2 regions of the Sinorhizobium sp. 7-81 genome follow, and region 2 is predicted to be linked to the other one. Evidence: predicted binding sites of a transcription regulator. Region 2 holds the regulator's gene; the other holds the start of a gene.

Region 1 (10,191 bases), 180 kb from region 2:
CCGCCGCTTCCGGTGGCGACCCGTCGGCCGACTTGGGTATCGCGACCGACTTTGCCACCATGATCGAACGCAGCTTTGGGTTCGGGGATGGGTTGCTGACGGACATGGGATCGGGTGGCCGACCAATGGAAAGTCTGCGCATGGCTGATCCGTTGCTCCGACAAGCGGTCCGTCAAAGGTTGGATGCCGAGTACAACCGCGCCAACGCGATTTTGACGAACAACCGGCACGCATTGGAACTCCTCGCTGCTCGTTTATCGGAAAATCTCGAGCTCAGCGCGGGCGAGGTCCGACAGGCTTGCGAGCTTACCTCGGGGCCAAAGAGCGGCCGTAAAAGCCGACGGAGGTCGGGATCATGAAGATTTGGGTCTTCTCGGACTTGCATCTCGAGTTCGGCGTTTCCTTCGTGCAGCAGGCTCCCAAGGACGCCGATGTCTTGGTTTGTCCTGGTGATCTGCTGACCCGCGGCGTCGCCCCGAGCATCGAGTGGCTGGCAAACCATATCGATCCTTCGCTTCCCGTCGTGTTTGTCGCCGGCAATCATGAATACTACGGAGGTTCGATCCAGGAAGGTCTCCGGGATGGGCGCAAAGCCGCCAGCCGCTATCCCAACTTGCACTTCCTCGAGAACGACGCCGTCGATATCTCAGGCGTTCGGTTCGTCGGCGGCACCCTGTGGACCGACTTTCGGCTTTTGGGCGGCGATCCTCAATTTGCAATGACCGCCGCCGAATCCGGCATGAACGATTACAGAAAGATCAAGTTCGCGAAGGTTCCATTTCAAAAGTTCAAGCCGATCCACGGGTATCGGAAACATATGGAGACACGAGCGCTTCTCGCGTCCAACCTCGAGACTGCACACATAAGAAAGACTGTCGTCGTCACACATCATGCTCCGTCGTCGCGCTCGATCTCATCGGAGTTTCGGAATGACCCGCTCGCTCCCTGCTATGCGTCCGATCTGGAGAACCTGATAGGGAGACACAGCCGGCGCTGTGGGTTCATGGTCACGTCCATCATCGGAACGACTACGCGATCGGAAGCTGCCGCGTCGTCTCGAACCCACGGGGATATCCGGGAGAAGGGACGGACTTCGATCCGACGTTCACCGTGGAAATCTAGGAGCGGCTACCCGATGAATACTGGCGGGAATCTACGACCCTGAAGTTGGAATGTACGCTAGCTGATTTCGACCGCCGACGGCCGAGGATTGGAAGGCGTTCACCGCTTCCCTCAAGCATCCTATTGTCGAACACTGAGGCAGCGGAGATGAAAACCTCTCCATCCTCCCCTATTGAAGATTTCGAGGCTGCACTGATACGGCCCGGAGCAATTGGTCGTCCAGGAACCATCAAAGCCGTCTCGATGCGATCTCCCCCGCCTGCCATTGCTAGTGACCGAAAATGACGAGTGCTGCGGCCGCAGATGGACGGCGCTTTGCCGCCGTCATCGTCGCTACGAACGATCCTGCTGCCGATCCGGTTTGCAGCTACGTATTCCCCGTCATCATGAACACGGACGGCCAGCTCATCACTGCGACCAAAGAATTCCCCTCAAGATCGCGCTTGTCGATAACGGCCGTCTACGTCGAAGGTATTTCCGACAGACTGTGCGGGATCGTCCTCGACGGCCACTACCGAGAGCTCAGAGACTGATGATATGCAATCCGGACAGCAGCAACTTTGAGGACGTGTGGGGTGCTTTTGGTGATGATCCATGGGGAGCAGGCGAAAACCTGATCTCGGAAGAGGTGTGGCGCAAGGGATTGGCCCAAGCGGAAGCCGCTACGAAAGGGTCCCGCATTGTCGCGACCCCCGAGGAAACCCGCGCCTTCATGGAGAAGATCGGGCGGGGCGAGATGACCGTAGAAGAGATCGAGGCATGGATGATCGAGCACTCCGCTAACCGGCCCGGCGATCCGGAATCCGGCGCACCGTAGCTAAGTACTGCACGGTGTCAGATTCATCGCTCGTACTAAGTTGTACGATGCTGTATGGTCGGCTGAGGGAGAGCGCCGATGAACAGCCGCACCAAGATTGAGCACGAACTCCTTAGTCTCGGACGCTCCGAAGAGGTGCAACATCTGCTTCGCGAGCTGTCAGCCGGAGGCGAGATCACTGTCAGCCTCTCTTCTGAACTAGCCCACTTGGTCGCCAAGTTTCTCTCCGCCGCTCTGGATACAGGAGCGGTTGCTTTCACATCGATCAGCCCAGAGATCACGCCTGAGCAAGCGGCAAAAATCCTCCACACTGAGTTGTCTGCCTAGAGGGGCCCATGAGGCGGCAGACTTTCCCGGAGGCAACTCCGTATTGGCACAGCTCGGCCGGCGTCCTTCTTTGAACCCCGGCCGTTTTAGAAAACGTGCAGGCGGCAGACGTCACCCGCGTGATGCCATGGAATCTCAAGCTGCCCCGCACTTGGCTACGAGGTCCTTCCCGACGCACACTCTCAATTTAGCTCGAGCAGCTTACAACGACATCGTGGCGACCTAGCGGAGCAGGCCATCGTTCCCAAACTCTTCCCAGCCTCGCAAGTTCGGTCGGGCAGCATCGTCAGGGTCGTCTTCAGAACGCGGGCGGACTTTTTTGCGCTTCTTCAGCGACCGCGTCAGTTTCGCCTTGAGAGCCGCCCGCCGCCTGTTCTCTGCGGCAGCAACTGCGTCTGCCTCGCGCCATTCTTCGACGACGCCGCGGTCCAGCAGGTCCTCCACGACCCGCGGATCGAACACATGGAAGGTGATTTTTCTCGCCCTTCCGCGTAGTCTCACCGTGCGCGTTCCGGCGCTGGGCAAGCGGCCATCGTCGAGCCAGCGACGCCGTTCGCTCGTGGAAATCGCGAGGATGTCTTCGACCTCGCGGGGGATCACGGGAAGGCTTTCAACGTCTTCAAGTGCCTTGGTAAGAACCGTGACGGCGTTGCGAAACGCATCTTTGGAGCTTTCGGACATGCCTAGACTGAGAATGCTTCCGCTGAGATCGAGCGATCGGCGGTCGGCAAGCGGCAAACGAGCTCGCATCTCCAGCAGGATTCCTTTGGCGCGCACGGATGACCCCAGCGTCGCCTTGGGCGGCATCGCCCAGGATTTGATCAGCTCCGAAGGCTCGTTCTTGGCTTTCGACATCATAGCCGTAGATGGTGCCCCAATCGCTCGGCGTCAACGAAAGCTCCCCGAAAACAGAAATACCGCAGTCACTGCGTGGCCTTCGTCGGCCGCAAGTCATCCCGATCTTTCGAGGACAATCGCGCGTCGCATCGGTCCAGACCGTCGGCGCACATTCTCTCACACCCGCCGACGACAGTCCGTCGAAGTTTCGAAAGCGGGAGGCTTGCCTTAAACCTCGTCACCAGGGCTTTGCGCTCGAGTTCCCCATACAATCGGCATGACTTGCATTCGACGACGATGATCTGGCCCTTGAGGGACCGGAGCCTGGCGAGTTCAGGCATTTTGGGCCTTCCGGGTGGTTGATGCCTGTGAATATCCGGAATTATGTAGCAAATGCCACCAGCCGGTGATCGTGCGCGGCGGCCGCTTTGCGCCATAAGCAGCCATTCAATCTATCAGGGTCTTGTTGGTCCGCGATATCGCATCGCGTCAACGAACGCGGAAAACGCGGCCGAGTTTCGCTTCCGACTCGGATAGTACAAGTGAAAGCCCTCGTAGAAAGGACACCAGTCAACAAGGACTTCTTGGAGACGGCCCTCTGCAATCAAAGGTGCAGCCATCTCGTGCGATATCCAACATAGCCCGAGCCCATCGACAGCCCCGTCTAGTGCCGCTCCTGCGGTGTTGAATGAGGATTGACCCTCTACACGCAGCGTTAGATCGCGTCCGCGTGGTGAACGGAATTCCCATCGCAAGTGGCCGCCAGAGCCTGCAAGCCGGATGTTGATGCAATTATGGTCTTGCAGATCATGGGGCGTAGTGGGCGGCGACCGTCCTGCAAAGTACGAGGGTGCGCCCACCACGCTAAACCGCCAGTCCGGCCCAATCCGGGTCGCGATCATATCTTTTTCAAGCGCTTCCCCAATGCGGACACCCGCATCGAACCGCTCTGCGATGATGTCGACAAGCGCGTAGTTCATGTCGAGTTCGACTTGGATGGCTGGATACTTCTTGAGGAATGCACCGAGCCTTGGTCGGAAGACGGTCTCGATCACCACATCGGTGCAGGTGACCCGAATAACCCCAGCCGGATTGTCTCGAAGCGTGCTGATCTCCTCAAGTTCGGCGTCGATCTGGTCCAATAGTGGTCCGATTTGTCTTTGTAGGCGTGCGCCTGCCTCCGTAGGCGCTACATTCCGCGTGGTCCGCGACAAGAGCCGCAATCCCAGCCTTTCTTCCAGGCCCTTGATTGTATGGCTGAGCGCAGACGGCGTCACACCTAAACCAGCCGCGGCTCTTGTGAAACTGCGCTCTCTCGCGACGGCAATAAACGCGGACAATTCGTTGATCTGATCTCTTGGCATTTGATGAGCTTATTTCACAAACACATGAAATTTACCCGCCCTAATAAGCGGAAGCAATGGATGCTAGATTGCCTCAATCACGGAAAGGAAGCCGAGCTATGTCACGTATCGTCGTTATCGGAGGCAGTGGTCACGTCGGAAGTTACCTCATTCCCAGGCTTGTAGAACTCGGGCACGAGGTCGTTAATGTTAGTCGCGGCACCGCCAAGCCTTACCGTCCGCATTACGCTTGGGGCTTGATCGAGAGCGTTGCTCTTGATCGCGCGGTCGAGGAAAAGAAGGGCCAGTTCGGGACCAAGATCGCCGAGCTCAACGGCGATATCGTCGTTGACATGATCTCATTCGATCTCGCCAGCACGCAGCAGATCGTGGAAGCCCTCCGTGGCAAAGTTCAACACTATCTCTTTTGCAGCACGATTTGGGTCTATGGCCGCCTTGTTGCCGTTCCCTCGACGGAAACCGATCCTACGTCGCCAATCGACGCCTACGGCAAAGGCAAGGCTGAGAGCGAGGCTTGGTTAATGCGTGAAGCCCATCTGAATGGGTTCCCGGCGACCTGTTTCCGACCCGGCCATATCGTTGGTGAGGGCTGGGTTCCGACAACCCCGCTGGGCAACTCCAATCCCGAGGTCTACTCGCGGATCGCACGTGGCGGCGAACTGGTTCTTCCCAACCTCGGGCATGAGACGTTGCACCACGTCCATGCCGACGATGTTGCTCAATGGGTCATATGTGCGATTCAGAATAGGGCCGCCTCGGTCGGCGAGATATTCAATACCGTTTCTGAGCAGGCGATCACGCTGCGTGGTTATGCGGAAGCGGTTTACCGTTGGTTCGGAAGGGAGCCCCGTATTTCTTTCAAGCCCTTCGAGGAATGGGTCGGGGAACTCGGAGAGTTTGCGGAAAACTCGCGCGGTCATATCGTTCGCAGCTCCTCGCATTCAATCGAAAAGAGCCGCCAACGCCTCGGATACAAACCGCGCTATACGAGTTTGGAAGCTATCCATCAATCGGTGCGGGCGCTGGTGGCCGACGGCAAAGTCGCGTCGGCTTGATCAGCATACGGATGCTTGCCACACGTCGCGGAGTGGAATGACTGCTTCGGGCCGGGAGTGGAAGTACGCTTCTTCAAGCCGTGCGCATTTGGCTTGTGCGACAAAACTTGCGACGTAGCAGATATTAGGAGTCGCGCGACAGTTCTATCAGCGGAAAGGCGCTCAAAGCGCTCGGAATAGTGACGGAGACTGCCGGACGCAGATACGACCTGTCTAACTTCCCAATGGTTGAGACACCGAGCAGAGCCATGGAACGGAGCATTTCGTCTTCCATCAGCTCAAGCATGCGAGTAATTGCCGCCTTACCGCCCGCGGCGAGTGCGTAGCACTGCATGCGACCAAGGCCCACGAGGTCCGCGCCGATCGCAAGGGCCTTTATGATGTCCGACCCGCGACAGAAACCGCCATCGACCATCACCTTCGTTTGTCTGGCTACAGCGTCGATGATTTCCGGGAGTACGTCCACCGTGCCTCGGCCATGGTCGAGCTGACGGCCACCATGGTTCGAAACATAAATCCAATCCACGCCGTGATCGACTGCAAGGCGAGCATCTTCGGGCGATACAATACCTTGGAGCACGAGCGGAATTTCGTATGTGTCCTTGATCAACTTGACGGTTCGCCAATCGAGGCCGGCCTGGTACGCCTGACCAGACCACTTTCCTAATCCAGCTATGCGATGGCGATTAGCAATGTCGCGGTCGCGTCGAGCGAGAACCGCGCTATCGACGGTCAAGCAGATCGCGGCACAGCCGCACGCAAGCGTGCGGCCGATGTAGTCATGCACGAAACCATCGTCGCCTCTGACATAGAGCTGCGCCATCCGTAGCGCCGAGGGAGCGGCCTCAGCGACGGTCTCAAGAGGTGTACAGCCCGAGCTGAGCATATGGCCAATGTCGAAAGCTTGAGCGGCCGATACAACAGTTGCGCCACCACCAGAGTCGAACAAGTTCAACGGACCAGTAGGCGCAAGAAAAACCGGCATTCGCAGCTTGCGGCCGAAATACTCGGCGGAAAGGTCTATGGTACTGACATCGCGCAGGACACGCGGTTCGAAAGCGATGGAATCTATGGCTAGACGGTTGCGTTTGAGCGTCGTCTCCGTTTCCGCGCCACCTGTGAGGCTATCCCATTTTTCCTTCGGCAGAATCTGGTGAGCTTTCTGAATAATTTCGTGCAAGCTTTGGAGTTCGCTGGGTATGGGAGCGGCACCTAAAGTTCCATTTTCGGCGCTCATGGTGCCTCCTCGATGGCCGTGGTCGCAAAATCCCCGGCTTCGGCGACATGGTAGCCTGACTTTTGCAAAGCCTCAAACACCAGCATATTTGCAACAACTCGGCGGCTTCGCGCCAGTTGCGGCCGTTTAATCTACGCCCATATGCATTAGGCTTGTGACCGTGTTGCTGATGGAGAGCGTGATGGCGTTGACTAGCAAGATTTCCGAGTACGATGATCGATGGCCTGACATGTTCGATGCTGAAAAGGCTCGCCTTGAAGGAGTGTTCGGCACTAAGGCGGTTGAAATACATCATGTTGGAAGCACGGCAGTTCCGGGCCTTGCCGCAAAGCCAGAAATCGATCTGTTAGTGGTGGTCTCTGATCACGGAGATGAAGCCGAAATTAGTCAGGCAATGGCATCGTTCGGATATGTACGAGGAACGAACCTCTCGGAAGGACACCACTTTTATCGTCGCGATGTTGAGGGAATCCGTACCCATAAGGTCCATGTTTGCCTTACGGGGCATTGGCAGATTTCCAGGATGCTGCTCTTCCGCAACATGCTCAGGCAGGATGCCGACCTGCGGCGAGGATATCAGAACCTGAAGTTAGAGCTGGAATCTACGAGCGAGCACGGGATTGGGGAATACCTAGCTCGAAAAGCCCCCTTTATCGATGCTGTTATGGGTCCTCCACCGAAGGCGCAATGACCGCAATGGGCCGGAAGCGGCCGCTGGTGGCATTTGCTACCTAATACCGTGAATATCGATCGGCATCGCTCGAGGGGTGCAACTCGACTTCTTGCTCGTTTGTAAACAAGGCTTTCTCAGTTCTTCGAAAAAATCTTTAGCGCGCCAGCGACCTGGCCGACCGCTTTAGCCTCCTGATTTATCGATCAATTTCCCATGAGAGAGTCACTCTGTCATGGACAGCCGACGATTTCCACCCGCTTGACTCAACGCTTGTGAGGGAACAGAAGGAGAACATCAACCGTTTTGGACATGACGTCCACCTCTCAACGCTAACTGAAAGCAGGTTCGCGACCGATGACGCATGCGCGCACCTCAAGATTGATCGACGATCTACGAGAAAGGATCGCCCATCTCGAAGGCAACTCGACCCGGAAAGCCGTCGTGTTGCCGTTCGGCGTGCGCCAGATGGACGTGCGGCTCCCGGGGGGTGGCCTAGCTTTCGGTGCTCTGCACGAAGTTGCGGGGGGCGGGGCAGGCACCGTCGATGGCGCGGCCGCTGCCCTGTTTGCGGCCGGGATCGCCGCGCGCTCCAAGGGAAAAGTCCTCTGGTGTCTGACGCGCCCCGACTTGTTCGCGCCAGCCGTTTCTCAGGCTGGGCTCCATCCCGACCGCGTCATCTACTGCGAAGGCGACAAGGACGAGGATGTCTTGGCTTCGATGGAAGAGGGTTTGTCTTTCGGCGGCTTCGCGGCGGTCGTCGGGGAGCTGGTTCGGCTACCTATGACTGCTTCCCGCCGTCTTCATCTCGCGGCAGAGAAGACCGGCAGTCTGGGCCTCGTCGTTAGGAGGTGGCGACGGCAGACAGAGGCTTCCGACTACGGAAATCCAACGGCCTCCACGACCAGGTGGCGCATCAGCGTCCTGCCGTCGGAGCCGTTGCCAGTGGCGGGAGTGGGGAGAGCCCGATGGCTGGCGGAACTGATGAGAGTGAAAGCAGGCGAGTGTGCTGAGTTCGAAATAGGAGCCTGTGATGCCAAGGGTCGTATCTGTATACTTCCCGTTTCTCGCGACGGATCGGATTCGTCGTCATGGCGAGGGAGCCGTGCCAGCTGACAAGCCGCTCGTCGTCATTTCGAAGTCGGGAGCGAAGCGTTGGGTCTCCGCCGCCGACATGGCCGCTCGCAAGGCTGGCCTGCGCGTCGGTATGCCCGCAAGCAAGGCCCAAGCTGCGATTGCCGAGCTGGTGATGACCGATGCAGACCCGGCCGCGGATGCCGCCGCTCTCGAGCGGTTGGCCCTCTGGGCGCTCAGGCAATACAGCCCAGTCGTCGCCGTCGACAACAACGACGGCATCGTGATGGACACCGAAGGCGCGGACCACCTTCGTGGCGGCGAAGAGCTGATGATCTCGGGCCTTGTCAATCAGCTCCGAGGGCGCGGCCTGACGGCGCGGGCGGCAGTAGCCGACACCTGGGGTGCTGCACACGCGATAGCGAGAATGATGTCCGCAGAAACTACTGTGGTTCCCGTCGGCGGAGTAGCCAAGGCTGTCGTCGGTCTCCCCATCCATTGTCTGCGACTGCCATCAGAGACCGTCCAGAGTTTGCGTGTCCTTGGTGTCGAAAACGTCGGGGAACTGTCGGCGATGCCCCGCGCTCCCCTGACGCTACGTTTTGGGCCGGAACCGGGCCGACGGCTTGACCAGCTCTTCGGTCGTGTCGCTGAGCCGATCGAACCTCTCCGGACACCCGAGCTTGTCGAAGTCTCTCGAAATTTCCAGGAGCCGATCGGCGCTCCCGAGACGATCGAAAAATACGTCCGCCGCCTCGTCGTGCAGTTGACGGCGGAACTGGAGAAACGCGGTCTAGGCGTCCGCCGGTCCGACCTCGTCGTCCATCGCGTCGATAACACCCGCCAGTGTCTGCGCGCTGGCCTCGCAAAGCCGGTGCGCGATCCGTGCCGGCTTTCGAAGCTCTTGTGCGACCGCATTGAAAAGATCGACCCTGGTTTCGGTATCGAGAAGCTCGTCCTGGTAGCAATCATGGCCGAGCCTCTCGAGGAGAACCAGGTCGCGTCCTCGCTGATCCAGGAAGAAGTTGTCGATGTCACGCCCGTCATGGACATCCTCGGCAATCGTGGTCAGCGGCTCTATCGCCTGACCCCTGTTGCATCAGATGTCCCCGAACGCTCCGTAGCCCGTATCGCCGTGACGGCGGAGGAGACGGGAGCTGATTGGAGCGCGAAGTGGCAACGTCCAACGAGACTGCTTCCTCACCCGGAGCGGATCGAGGTGGTCGCCCTGCTGCCCGACCAGCCGCCCGCCATGTTTACCTGGCGTGGCAAGCGCCGCCGCGTCAAACGCGCCGACGGCCCTGAACGCATTTTCGGCGAATGGTGGCAGCGCCCCCGCGAAATGCAGGCCGTGCGTGACTATTTCGTCATCGAAGATGAGGGTGGCGAGCGCTACTGGGTTTATCGCGCCGGTGACGGCGTCGACATGGAGACCGGCTCACACCAGTGGTTCATGCACGGAGTCTTCGCATGAGCTATTCCGAACTCCAGGTCACGACCCACTTCAGTTTCCTTCGCGGCGCGTCGAGCGCCGAGGAGCTATTCGCTCGGGCTGCCGAACTCGGGATCGAGGCCCTCGGTGTTGTCGACCGTAACTCGCTGGCGGGGATCGTGCGCGCATGGGAAGCAGCCAAGACGACCGGTGTCCGCCTGGTTGTCGGTTGCCGCCTCGACCTCACGGACGGCAT
Region 2 (10,191 bases):
AAGATGATCGTTCGGTCCGGGATCACGCCGTTGACGGCCACGCGCTCGAGTGTCTCCACGAAGGCCGGTTCGAGATTGCCGGTGATGCCCTGGTAAACGCGCGAGGAATCCATGAAACGATCGCAGAGGACGATGGTACCCTTCTGAAGCGCCGGCCGGATCACTTCTTCGACGTGGTCGCTGCGCGCAGCCGCGAAGAGAATTGCCTCCATGCGAATGCCGAAAGACTCAGCCGCCCCCGAGAGCAGCACGTGGCGCACTGCCTCCGCGCCGACAGAGCCGCCAGGCTCTCGCGTGGTCAGCACATCGTAGCCACGCGCGCGCAGCGAATCGGCCAGCAGGCGCATCTGGGTCGACTTGCCGGCCCCTTCCCCGCCCTCAAACGTTACGAACAAACCCTTCGTCAGCGACATGCGTTCCCAAATCGGCCGCCTGCATGTTTCCTCAAATCGTAGCCGATTAAAGGATAAAAACATGCAGCAATTCAACGTGCTACAGCGCGCTTTGCGCGTCTGACAAGACGCGCGGCGCTGTAGCTATCGGCCCTGTTTAGCCGATTGGTTCGCCAGAAGAAACGGGCGCGTGCGCATTTGTTACAGCCAGAAGAAGAGAAGCTCCTGGAGCGCATCGAGCGCGCGGCTGGTAAGCGTGCCTACCTCGACCGCGCTGCCGGTCCTCACCGGCACTTCCCGCAACAATCGCTCGCCGTTCCAAAGTTTGACGACGCCGACTTCCTGACCAGCCGCGACCGGTGCCGTCAGCGGCCATTTGTAAACGATGCGCGCTGTTAGCCGTTCAGGATTGTTCACCGGGAGCAGGACATCGATCGGCCCGCCCGCGACAAGAGGGACGCGCGATGTCGCGCCACCATAGACGCTTGCTTCGCCGATGGCCTCCCCATCGGCGAAGATGCGCCGTTTCTCGAAGGCGGTCATCGCCCAATCGAGCACCCTGCGGCTTTCGTCCGTGCGCTCCTTGTCGCTTTCGAGCCCACCCATGGCCAGATAGACGCGGCGGTCTCCGCGCTGCATCGACGCGGCAAGCGAAAAGCCGAAACCCTCCGCGAACCCCGTCGCCAGCCCGTCGACGCCGACATTGGCGGCAATCAGCGGATTGCGATTGCGCTGGCGGATCTTGTTCCATTCGAATTCGGCCTGGGAATAGAGCCGATAGAAATCCGGGTGAGCCTCGCGCAGATGCCGCGCCAGCGTCACCAGCTCCCGCATCGTCACCTTGTTCGCAGGATGAGGAAGACCGGTGGCGTTGTTGAAAGAGGCAATGGGCATGCCGAGTTCGCGCGCCCGCGCCGTCATACGCTCGGCAAAAGCAGCTTCGCTGCCGTTCATGCCTTCCGCGAGGATGATACAGGCATCGTTCGCAAGTTGCACGATTGCGCCTTGAATAAGGTCCGCAACGCGGATCCTCGACTTGATTGCGGCAAACATCGTCGAGGTGCCGGACGGTGCTCCTCCGGTCCGCCAGGCGTGCTCGGAGACCTCGTAGGTCGTCTCAGGGCTCAGTTCGCCCTTGTCCAACGCCTCGAAGACCACCTCCATCGCCATCAGCTTGGCAAGCGATGCCGGCGGCACGGGCTCGTCTTCGCCGCGAGCGAAGAGCACTGTGCCGGTCTCCCCATCGACGAGATAGATTTGTTTCGCCTTGGTGTCGAACGCGGGCGCCTGGGCGACCGCATTTGTCGAGACGGTCGCCGCAAGAAGGGCCACGACCGCGAGCAACTTTATGCGCATGAGAAACTCCGGCTTCATCATGGGCATAGCAGCGCGAACAAAGCTGTTCAACCGAAGCTAGCGCTAAACACCGTCCCTGTTCTGGCGCTTTGCATAGGCGATGATGGAATCGGCCGTGAGCGGGTTCGAATCGACCATAATTGCCTCGAAGGGCGACGCCTTATCGCTGACGCGCACTTCGACATAGGCGGCGGCATAAGCCATATTTCCGTCGGGCATCGGGATCAACTCCGGCCGCACGGCGGGGATCGGCCCGATCTCCGGGAGCGTGACAAATTCGCCGAGAGATTGCGGCATGGCGGCTTGCGCCGCCGGCTCGGCGAGCGCGGTCATCGGAACGCCCGTATCCAGCGTCGCGTTGCGAGGGACCGGCACGCTGGCGAGGTCCGGCACCTGGTTGCGGAACGGCTCGTTCGACGCAACCATGACACCTGTCGCGATCTGTCCTTCCGGCATCACGCCGGGACTACGGTCACCCTTCTTGACGTAGGAGGCCATCAGATAGGGCATATCGTTGCCCTCGAGCGGCGCGCGGCCGACATATTGCACGCGCACCTTGGCACTGCCCTTGCGCTTGATGTCCAGCATGTCGGCTGTCTTCGAGGAGACATCGATGATGCGGCCGTACTCGTATGGGCCCCGATCGTTCACGCGAACGATGACCGATGTGCCATTTTCCATATTGGTGACGCGCGCATAGCTGGGCAGCGGGAAAGTCGGGTGCGCGGCGGACAGATGATACTTGTCGTAGACTTCGCCGTTCGCCGTCAGCCGCCCGTGAAAGGCGGAACCGTACCAGGACGCGACGCCTAACTTGTTGTAGCCGAAATCCTCCTTCGGCTGATACCACTTGCCCTTGACCTGATAAGCCTTTCCGACCTGGTAACGCCCACCACCCTTCGGGATGTTTGTCCCGGTCGCGACCCGCGGGCTGGCTTTGACGCCATAGACCGACTCGGCAAAGTATTCCTTGCTCCGCGCCTTGCTTGTCTTGACACTCGAAGCCAATCCGCAGGCGGCAAGCGTCGCGCAAAGCAACGGAACCGCAGCAACACGTAATCCCCTCGAAAGAAGTGCTGCATCTCTTCTAAAAATCATCTGTCCCCAATATCGTTCGCAAAGCCGTATTTCGAAAACATTCCGCTCTAGCCCCCGCGGAAAGCTCGGCGTCTCGAAACGAGACAGTCGATTAATCATGTCAGCAAGACGGCAAAATTGCGAACAGGGAGCCTGAAGCGCGGCAAAAATCTTCCGCTATGGTTTACAAATCGTATAAACCCGGGCGCGAGCCTCTCTCGTGCAGCCTAGGTCTCCTCCCGGGAGACCGGAATTTTCCCGAGCGCCGGGCACGTTAAAACTTGCAAAGACTGCGAGATTTGCCGTTCAACCCAGCGCCAAGGCTGGTGTAGCCGTCTCGTCGGCTGTGAAGGCCGAGTGCCTGCGACTTCCGACCGCAGACCACGCCAAGCGGGGGGCCGGCCGAATTGCCGTGCAGCCTCTTTTCATATTCGTGGCTCCGCTACGGACAATTTGCATAGGGCGGCGGGCCGTGCTGGATCGCGCGGTTCTGAAGCTGGAGACGATAATCGGCGAGCACCTTGTTGGTCTCGACATAGGTGGGGTCGGTCACGTTGCCCCAGAGATAGAAGATCGACGCGTCGCTCGGCGTCAGCGTGGCGCTCGGATCGCCCTGAACCCCCTTCCACGTTGCCTGCGTCACGGGCGTGGCGAAGAGCGAGGGATCGATCACCATCTGCTGTGTCCAGAACCAGCCCTGGCGCACGCATAGCGTCGGCGCGACATGCCAACCCCAGTTCACGAAGCAGTTGGGATTGTTTTTGGTGGCGACGTGCAAGCTCCCCTGTATCCACACCTTGCGCGGCTTGCGTCCCATATTGATCATCAGCCGGCACATCTCGTGCGCGCGGCCCCAGCAGCCGTCATCGGGATAGAGAAAAGGGATGCAGGGCGCTGGCACCGTGAGTGGCGGGCAAGACTTCGCGCTCATCGCATCGAAGATCTGCTGGGCGGTCGCTTTCGAAACGCAGCGAAACCACCACCAGGGCCAGAACGGCCAGCGCCAGATCCAGTCGAGCAGACGCTTCCACCACGGCCGTTCGAACGGCAGCGAATCAGGTTTGGGCCAAGGCGGCAGCGGCGCGTCATCGGGGCCGGGCGTATAGGCGCGAATATCAATGATGTTGTGCGCATCATCCTCGGTGATGATAAGCAGCTGCCCCGAGTCGAGCGCGGCGCGCAGCAACGGCTCGAGCGTCGCGAAATCGGGATTGTCGCGCCTCAGGGCGTGGCGGGCGTGCGATCTTTCGAGCATGACCTCATAGCCCTGGTCGCTCGGAAGCATGCTCATCGGGCGCGTCACGCGCGGGATCAGCAGCCGTGTGATTGCCGCGCTGTTAGGATCGATCTCCAGATAGACCGGCGCCTTGCGCCTCGCGAGCCCGTCAAGCACTTGGACGAAGCCGCTCGATCGGGCATCGCTCGCGTCAAGCCGGGCGCGGCGCCCGCCTTCGAGCACGACCCAAAGCCCCTCGCGCAGCAGCTCGGCAGTGGGCCGGTCAAGCGGAGGATCGAAATCAATGCGGGTCGAAACAATCGCATTGGGATTTGGCATGGCACACCCCCCGGATGCGCCAGAATATCAGAGCGCTACGCGCCTGTCCTTGCGTAGAATTTATGGCAAACTGAACAACTTTTAGCTCTATTATGGCCATCCCTTCCAATGATCGCAAATGCGACCCGCCTGCTCGCCTCAGCGAAACTCATCGGCATCACGCTGGACCTCTAATCGCAGGTCATGCAGGGCATGCAAGCGAACGCCGCCGAGCACGTTGACGCGGCGATCAAAGCTGCTAAAAAGCCAGCCGTCGAGTGATTGGGTAGCAAGCGGTAGCAGCTGCCGTTTTCAGGAAACCAACAATTGTTGGATTTTCAATCGACTGGAGGAGTGGCCGAGCGGTTTAAGGCACCGGTCTTGAAAACCGGCGTGCGTGAAAGCGTACCGTGGGTTCGAATCCCACCTCCTCCGCCAGCTGTCGCCGATTGCCGTCTATAGGTCGATACCGCCGCCGATCACCGCATTCTAGAGAACCGCCGATTCTACGCTAAACGCGATATGTCTTGGAGACTAGTTCAGCGCAATCAGGCAGCTTACGACCCCAAAAATGGATCGGACCTGTCGGCGCAGTCCGTTGGGGGTATCGTGCGACTAAGCAGGAACGTATGTCAGCCTAATCGTGTCCTCGCCAACGGGATCGGCGGAAACAAGGCGGAGCGGCGGCCGTGGGCCGGCAAAGAATGGCTTGCCGCGGCCAAGCACGATGGGTTGGAAGTAGAGTCGGTACTCATCGATAAGACCAAGGTCGGTTAGGCTTCGTGCCAGGTCTGGTCCGGAAACGGCAATCTCTCCAACGAGCCGAGCCTTCAGACTACGTATCACCGCCTCGATGTTATCATCGACAAGTGTGGCGTTGGGGCCGACTGACTTCAACGAGCGCGATACGACCCACTTCGGTTGGCGCCGCCACGCCGCCGCGAACTCGTGTTGCTCCTCACTCCATTCAGGACGGTCTTCGTCCCAGTAACGCATGGTCTCGTACATGCGACGGCCGTACACACTGCCGGTCAGGTCGCGCACGTGCTCTATCCAGTGACGAAAGAGCGCGGGACCTGTCCGCAGTTCCAGGTGGTCGACGTAACCGTCCAAGGACTGGTTCATTCCGAAGACAAGCTTTGCCATGGCTGCTAAATCTCCACCCCAAGGCCTTCACGATAGTACGAGCAGCGTGATGCGGAAAGTGAAGTCGGGCGCAAACTGCGCGCCGCGTCGTCGGTCTGATGAATAACCGCGCCCCGTTTACCACCGAGTGCTGCCATTCGCTCGTAGGTCTATCCAGGAGAGTGATGGAGGGTTATGGCCTCGATGAGCGAGTTCATCGGACTTGTGCGGCAGTACGCATCGAGCTCGCGACAGGTTCGCTCGTCGAGATCTAATATCCGGCCAACTTGATATCCACGAGCTCGTGCCGCCGCAGTGGGACTGATCTTCCACTCCGACGTCTCGATTCCCGTAGCGAGCCAAATCCTGATCCAGGAAATAACAGCAGCCACGCGCGCGAGTTCCGGGGCTCTCACCAGGCTCGTGGAGATAGAGCACGGCATCGACTAGCGATGTCCCGCCCCCTGGCGATCCGAGGGGCTCCGGTCGTTACGGCTAAGCGACGGTCGTCGTGGCGGTGTCGACGACCTCAAAGTCGTGGGTGATCGTGGCCGTCTTGGCGAGCATCGCCGACGCCGAGCAATATTTCTCGATGGACAGCGCAATGGCTCGCTCGACCTTGTTCGCCGCCAGGCTGCGCCCCTTGACCACGAAGTGGAGATGAATGCGAGTGAACACTTTCGGATCCTGCGCAGCACGCTCCGCGTCGATCTCGACGACGCAGTCCTCGATCGCCTCGCGGCCCTTTTCGAGGATGTGAACGACATCGTAGGCCGAGCAACCCCCAGTGCCGATCAGCACCATCTCCATCGGGCTCGGGCCAGGTGTTTTTCCCTCCGTCCCGAATGCTGTCCCAAGCACAACCTTGTGCCCACTCCCGGACTCGCCAAGAAACGTCCGGCCTTCAACCCATTTGATGCGTGCCTTCATGAGATTCACCTATTACCACCACGTACCATCATAGTCCTGCAGACGTTCATGATCTGCAACATTCGACGTCCCTGGCGCAAAGTCGCGAAAATTCACGGAATTTTAGGTACTTGCGGAACACATATGGAACAGATAGTGTCTGTTCTTGATTTGTTTCGCGACTCTGGAGTGACGCGCCATGCTAACCCGCAAGCAACAGGAATTGCTTCTGTTCATTCACGAACGGATGAAGGAATCCGGGGTGCCGCCGTCCTTCGACGAGATGAAAGATGCACTGGACCTCGCCTCCAAGTCAGGCATCCATCGGTTAATCACCGCGCTTGAAGAACGCGGTTTCATTCGCCGCCTTCCTAACCGGGCGCGAGCACTCGAAGTCATCAAGCTGCCTGAAGCCTATGCGACGAGTGCGCAGCCTCGGCGTGGCTTCTCGCCAAGCGTGATCGAAGGTAGCCTGGGTAAGCCACCCGCGGCGCCTGCGGCCACTGCGAAGTCGGCGCCACCGAGTGATTCTGCAACGGTGTCGGTGCCGGTCATGGGACGAATCGCAGCCGGTGTTCCGATTTCCGCGATCCAGAACAACACGCATGATATTTCGGTACCGGTCGAGATGATCGGCAACGGCGAACATTACGCGCTTGAGATCAAGGGCGACTCGATGATCGAAGCGGGTATCTTCGACGGCGACACCGTGATCATTCGCAACACAAGCACAGCCAATCCCGGCGACATCATCGTGGCACTCGTCGACGATGAAGAGGCAACGCTCAAGCGGTTCCGCAGGAAGGGCGCATCGATTGCGCTCGAGGCCGCCAACCCGGCTTATGAGACGCGGATTTTCGGACCGGACCGCGTCAAGATCCAGGGCAAACTCGTCGGGCTCATTCGCCGTTATCACTAGTTGAGGACAGCCAGTCGCTTGGCGACCGCTCTGCCTGCGCCATCACGTCAATCGCCCGATGCGCGGCATGGCGACCCCGGAAAGCATTGCAGAGGGAATTGCCACGCTTCGCCGTCGGGCCGACGGGCAGACACATTGCCGTAGAGACCGACGTGTCGGCGGCGACAGTAAGCCGGGCGCTCAGGCGAGTGGGTCTTGCGCGGCTGAAGGATATCAGCCGGCCGAGCCGATGCGCCGCTACGAACGCGAAAAGCCCGGCGAGATGATCCACATCGACATTAAGACGCTCAGGCGCTTCGATCGCGTCGGCCACCGGATCACCGGTGACCGCACTCGCCAATCGGCAGGCTCGGCATGACCGAGGGCAACCTCTTGAGGCGCCACACCTAGCCGACCCGGCGGGTGGCGTCCGTCGTCGCTACGGTGCGTGTCGTTCCGGCTGCACCACCGAACCAGGCAGCGAGGGCGCCTACAACAAGCGATAGGAAGCCCAGGAGCGCTCCACTGGAAACGACGGTGGCGGCCGTGTCGGCGGCTTCGGTCGCCTGCTGCTTGGCGCGTTCCACCGAAGCCTTGTAGCTTTCCTCGTACTCTTGAACCTGGGTGCGCGCTTGGTCCACCGGAATGCTCTGAGCCCTCGCGATGGCGTCGGCAGCGCGATTTCGGGCTTCTTCCGCAGTCGCTTCGTCGCCAGTGACGGCCGCACGCACGGCGGCAACTGCAGCATCGCGAAGAGCTGCGGGATCGTTGCCCCCGGTCGCGCTTCTGATCTGCCGTTCGATATCGGCCATTGGATCGACGGATGTCGCGACGGCAGGTGCCGCGGCAGTCGTGGCTATGGCGGCAGTCCTTCCAACGCCCCCGATGATGCCACTCAAACCGCTGAAGGCGCCGCCGACCACAGCGCCGACCGAGGTCGTCAGCAGATAGAGAACGACCAGTGTCGTGACGGCCCAACTGGTCAGTCCATGGTAACTTCCTGTCACCCTGCTGGGACGGCCTGAAACCCTGCTTGCGACATATCCGCCGACGAACGCCGCGACGATGCCCGAGATAACGAACCAGAGACCTCCTGCAATCGAAAACGTACTCGCGTTCGGATTGTCGGCGGTTGTCGGATCAATTACCGCGGCTCCAATTCCAACGCCCAAGAGGTTCAGTAGAAACTGCACCGCAAGCGCGAGCGCCACGCCGGCAAATACCGCTCCCCAAGAAATTTGGTTAACGGCGGCGCTCGCCGAAAGATCGGAGACGTAATCGGTCTCACGGGCGTGGTGAACGGCGACAGGTTCGCTCATTGACATATTCCTCCCGGATGCTCACGCGCTTCCCGCTCAAACCGTGGATGCTCGAAACTGTTCCCCGGGACAACCAATGATCCCCGACGGAGGCATGCGAGGCGCGTTACCGCCTGAGCGGGCGAAATAGCAAACTCAAATATGCCTGCGTCATCCGCCCACTTCTTGATGTGCTTGAATGAAGGGCGCCGGCGCTTTCAACCATCCGTCCACGTGCGATGTTCGACTTCGGCGACAAGCGGGCTGCATCGAGATCGCACCCTTTTGCCTCAGCGACGTTGCCGGTGTCGGTCCTGATTTCGTCGAACAATTCGCACACCTTCACCGATTCCCGATCACTGCAGCCGGTTGCTCAAGACCATGTAAACGAGGTTATCGCCCCTTGCACGCCGCCAGCGGCAGGTGACGGATCGCGGCCCGATATGGTGGATGGCTCATATCCTACGATCACGAACGTCTCGGCGCCGGGATGAGATCTTTGACACCGGTCGTTTCGGGATGCTTCGAGCCATGCTCGCAAGCGACGGGAAGAATTCCTTCCCGTCCGCCTCCACCTCTTTCGAAAGCGCGCGCCTTGCAAGGTGCGCCATCGCCCGCATCAATTGGGGCGGCGCCGCCAGCAAATTGTTGACATTGAGCAATGGCGAAAGCGGGAACAGACTGCCACACCTGCCCGCAAGTGGCAGATGACGCGATTTCGCGCGGAAAATTGTGCAATCAAGTGGATGATGTGGCTTTGGAGGCCTCGCCCGGAATTGAACCGGGGTACAAGGATTTGCAGTCCTCTGCGTCACCACTCCGCCACGAGGCCTCTCACGCTCGATCGATCAAGCGATGGCCGGCGTTTAGAACGAATCTATGAGGAGCGCAAGGGGGAATGGTTCGAAAATGGCGGGACGACGCGAGGTCGTCCACGTTCTCCCCAGCGGTCCCAACCGCGGTCTCGCCCGGAGCGATTTCGGCTCTGCCGACAGTTTTGCATGTCTACAATGCTACCGGGCAGCCACGCCCCCCCCGACAAAGCATCGCGACAACCGCACGCGAGCATTCGCTGTCGAATTGGCGTAGCTGCGCCCTCAGGCAATCGGGTTTCGCAAGCCCCGGCCCGCGTCAGGATTTGCCGGAATTCTGCGTGCCACGCCAGCGCGCCCACCAGACCGCCAGCTTGCGGCGGCGGCGGCGGATCGCCGGTATGTCATGGGAAAGCACGAGCAGCCCCAGCGGAATCATCCAGAAGCCCAGCACCGGCAGAAAACCCAACACACCGCCTACGATAAGGAGCGTGCCAACCAGAATCCGCAACACCGGCGAGTCGGGCAAGCCGATACGCCATTTTCCGAGAACGATCTCGCGCGTTCGTGGATCGATACCGAAATGCCGTTCTTTCTTGCCGTTCGTCATTATCCGTCTTTCATGCTCGTCTCCCAAAATTGGGGCCTTCTCCACAGCCTCGCAACCGGCGTCGTCATTTTTTTTGAAAAACCGCTTGGCAAATCGAAAAAGCATTTGTATTAGCAGCCTCACTTCTGCGGCGCAGATGATCCCTGGTAGCTCAGCGGTAGAGCACTCGACTGTTAATCG

Evidence for each region. Region 2 encodes LexA, which represses DNA repair genes until DNA is damaged. Its sites were predicted from a motif close to TGTTCNNNNTGTGTTCNG; they were not measured.
Region 1: a site for LexA is predicted at 7,709-7,726, ahead of QN224_RS14220 (ImuA family protein). Genes of this name have one in related genera too.

The regions. Positions count from the first base shown of each region.
Region 1 covers NZ_JASKLT010000003.1:336,623-346,813, reverse strand. Annotated here, with positions in the region: gene QN224_RS14270 (AAA family ATPase) at 1-359, shown strand, start outside; partial or broken gene QN224_RS14265 (metallophosphoesterase) at 356-1,122, shown strand; gene QN224_RS14260 (hypothetical protein) at 1,404-1,655, shown strand; gene QN224_RS14255 (hypothetical protein) at 1,655-1,939, shown strand; gene QN224_RS14250 (hypothetical protein) at 2,018-2,266, shown strand; gene QN224_RS14245 (hypothetical protein) at 2,489-3,121, opposite strand; gene QN224_RS14240 (LysR substrate-binding domain-containing protein) at 3,559-4,245, opposite strand; partial or broken gene QN224_RS33895 (LysR family transcriptional regulator) at 4,288-4,467, opposite strand; gene QN224_RS14235 (NAD-dependent epimerase/dehydratase family protein) at 4,566-5,522, shown strand; gene QN224_RS14230 (alpha-hydroxy acid oxidase) at 5,647-6,759, opposite strand; gene QN224_RS14225 (GrpB family protein) at 6,941-7,450, shown strand; gene QN224_RS14220 (ImuA family protein) at 7,787-8,545, shown strand; gene QN224_RS14215 (DNA polymerase Y family protein) at 8,463-9,977, shown strand; gene QN224_RS14210 (error-prone DNA polymerase) at 9,974-10,191, shown strand, end outside.
Region 2 covers NZ_JASKLT010000003.1:159,193-169,383, reverse strand. Annotated here, with positions in the region: gene tmk (dTMP kinase) at 1-413, opposite strand, end outside; gene QN224_RS13450 (D-alanyl-D-alanine carboxypeptidase family protein) at 594-1,748, opposite strand; gene QN224_RS13445 (septal ring lytic transglycosylase RlpA family protein) at 1,812-2,846, opposite strand; gene QN224_RS13440 (protein-glutamine glutaminase family protein) at 3,268-4,380, opposite strand; tRNA gene QN224_RS13435 (tRNA-Ser) at 4,708-4,797, shown strand; gene QN224_RS13430 (dihydrofolate reductase family protein) at 4,975-5,505, opposite strand; gene QN224_RS13425 (OsmC family protein) at 5,980-6,414, opposite strand; gene lexA (transcriptional repressor LexA) at 6,593-7,312, shown strand; partial or broken gene QN224_RS13415 (IS481 family transposase) at 7,419-7,655, shown strand; gene QN224_RS13410 (PhnA-like protein) at 7,699-8,610, opposite strand; tRNA gene QN224_RS13405 (tRNA-Cys) at 9,348-9,421, opposite strand; gene QN224_RS13400 (hypothetical protein) at 9,721-10,014, opposite strand; tRNA gene QN224_RS13395 (tRNA-Asn) at 10,152-10,191, shown strand, end outside.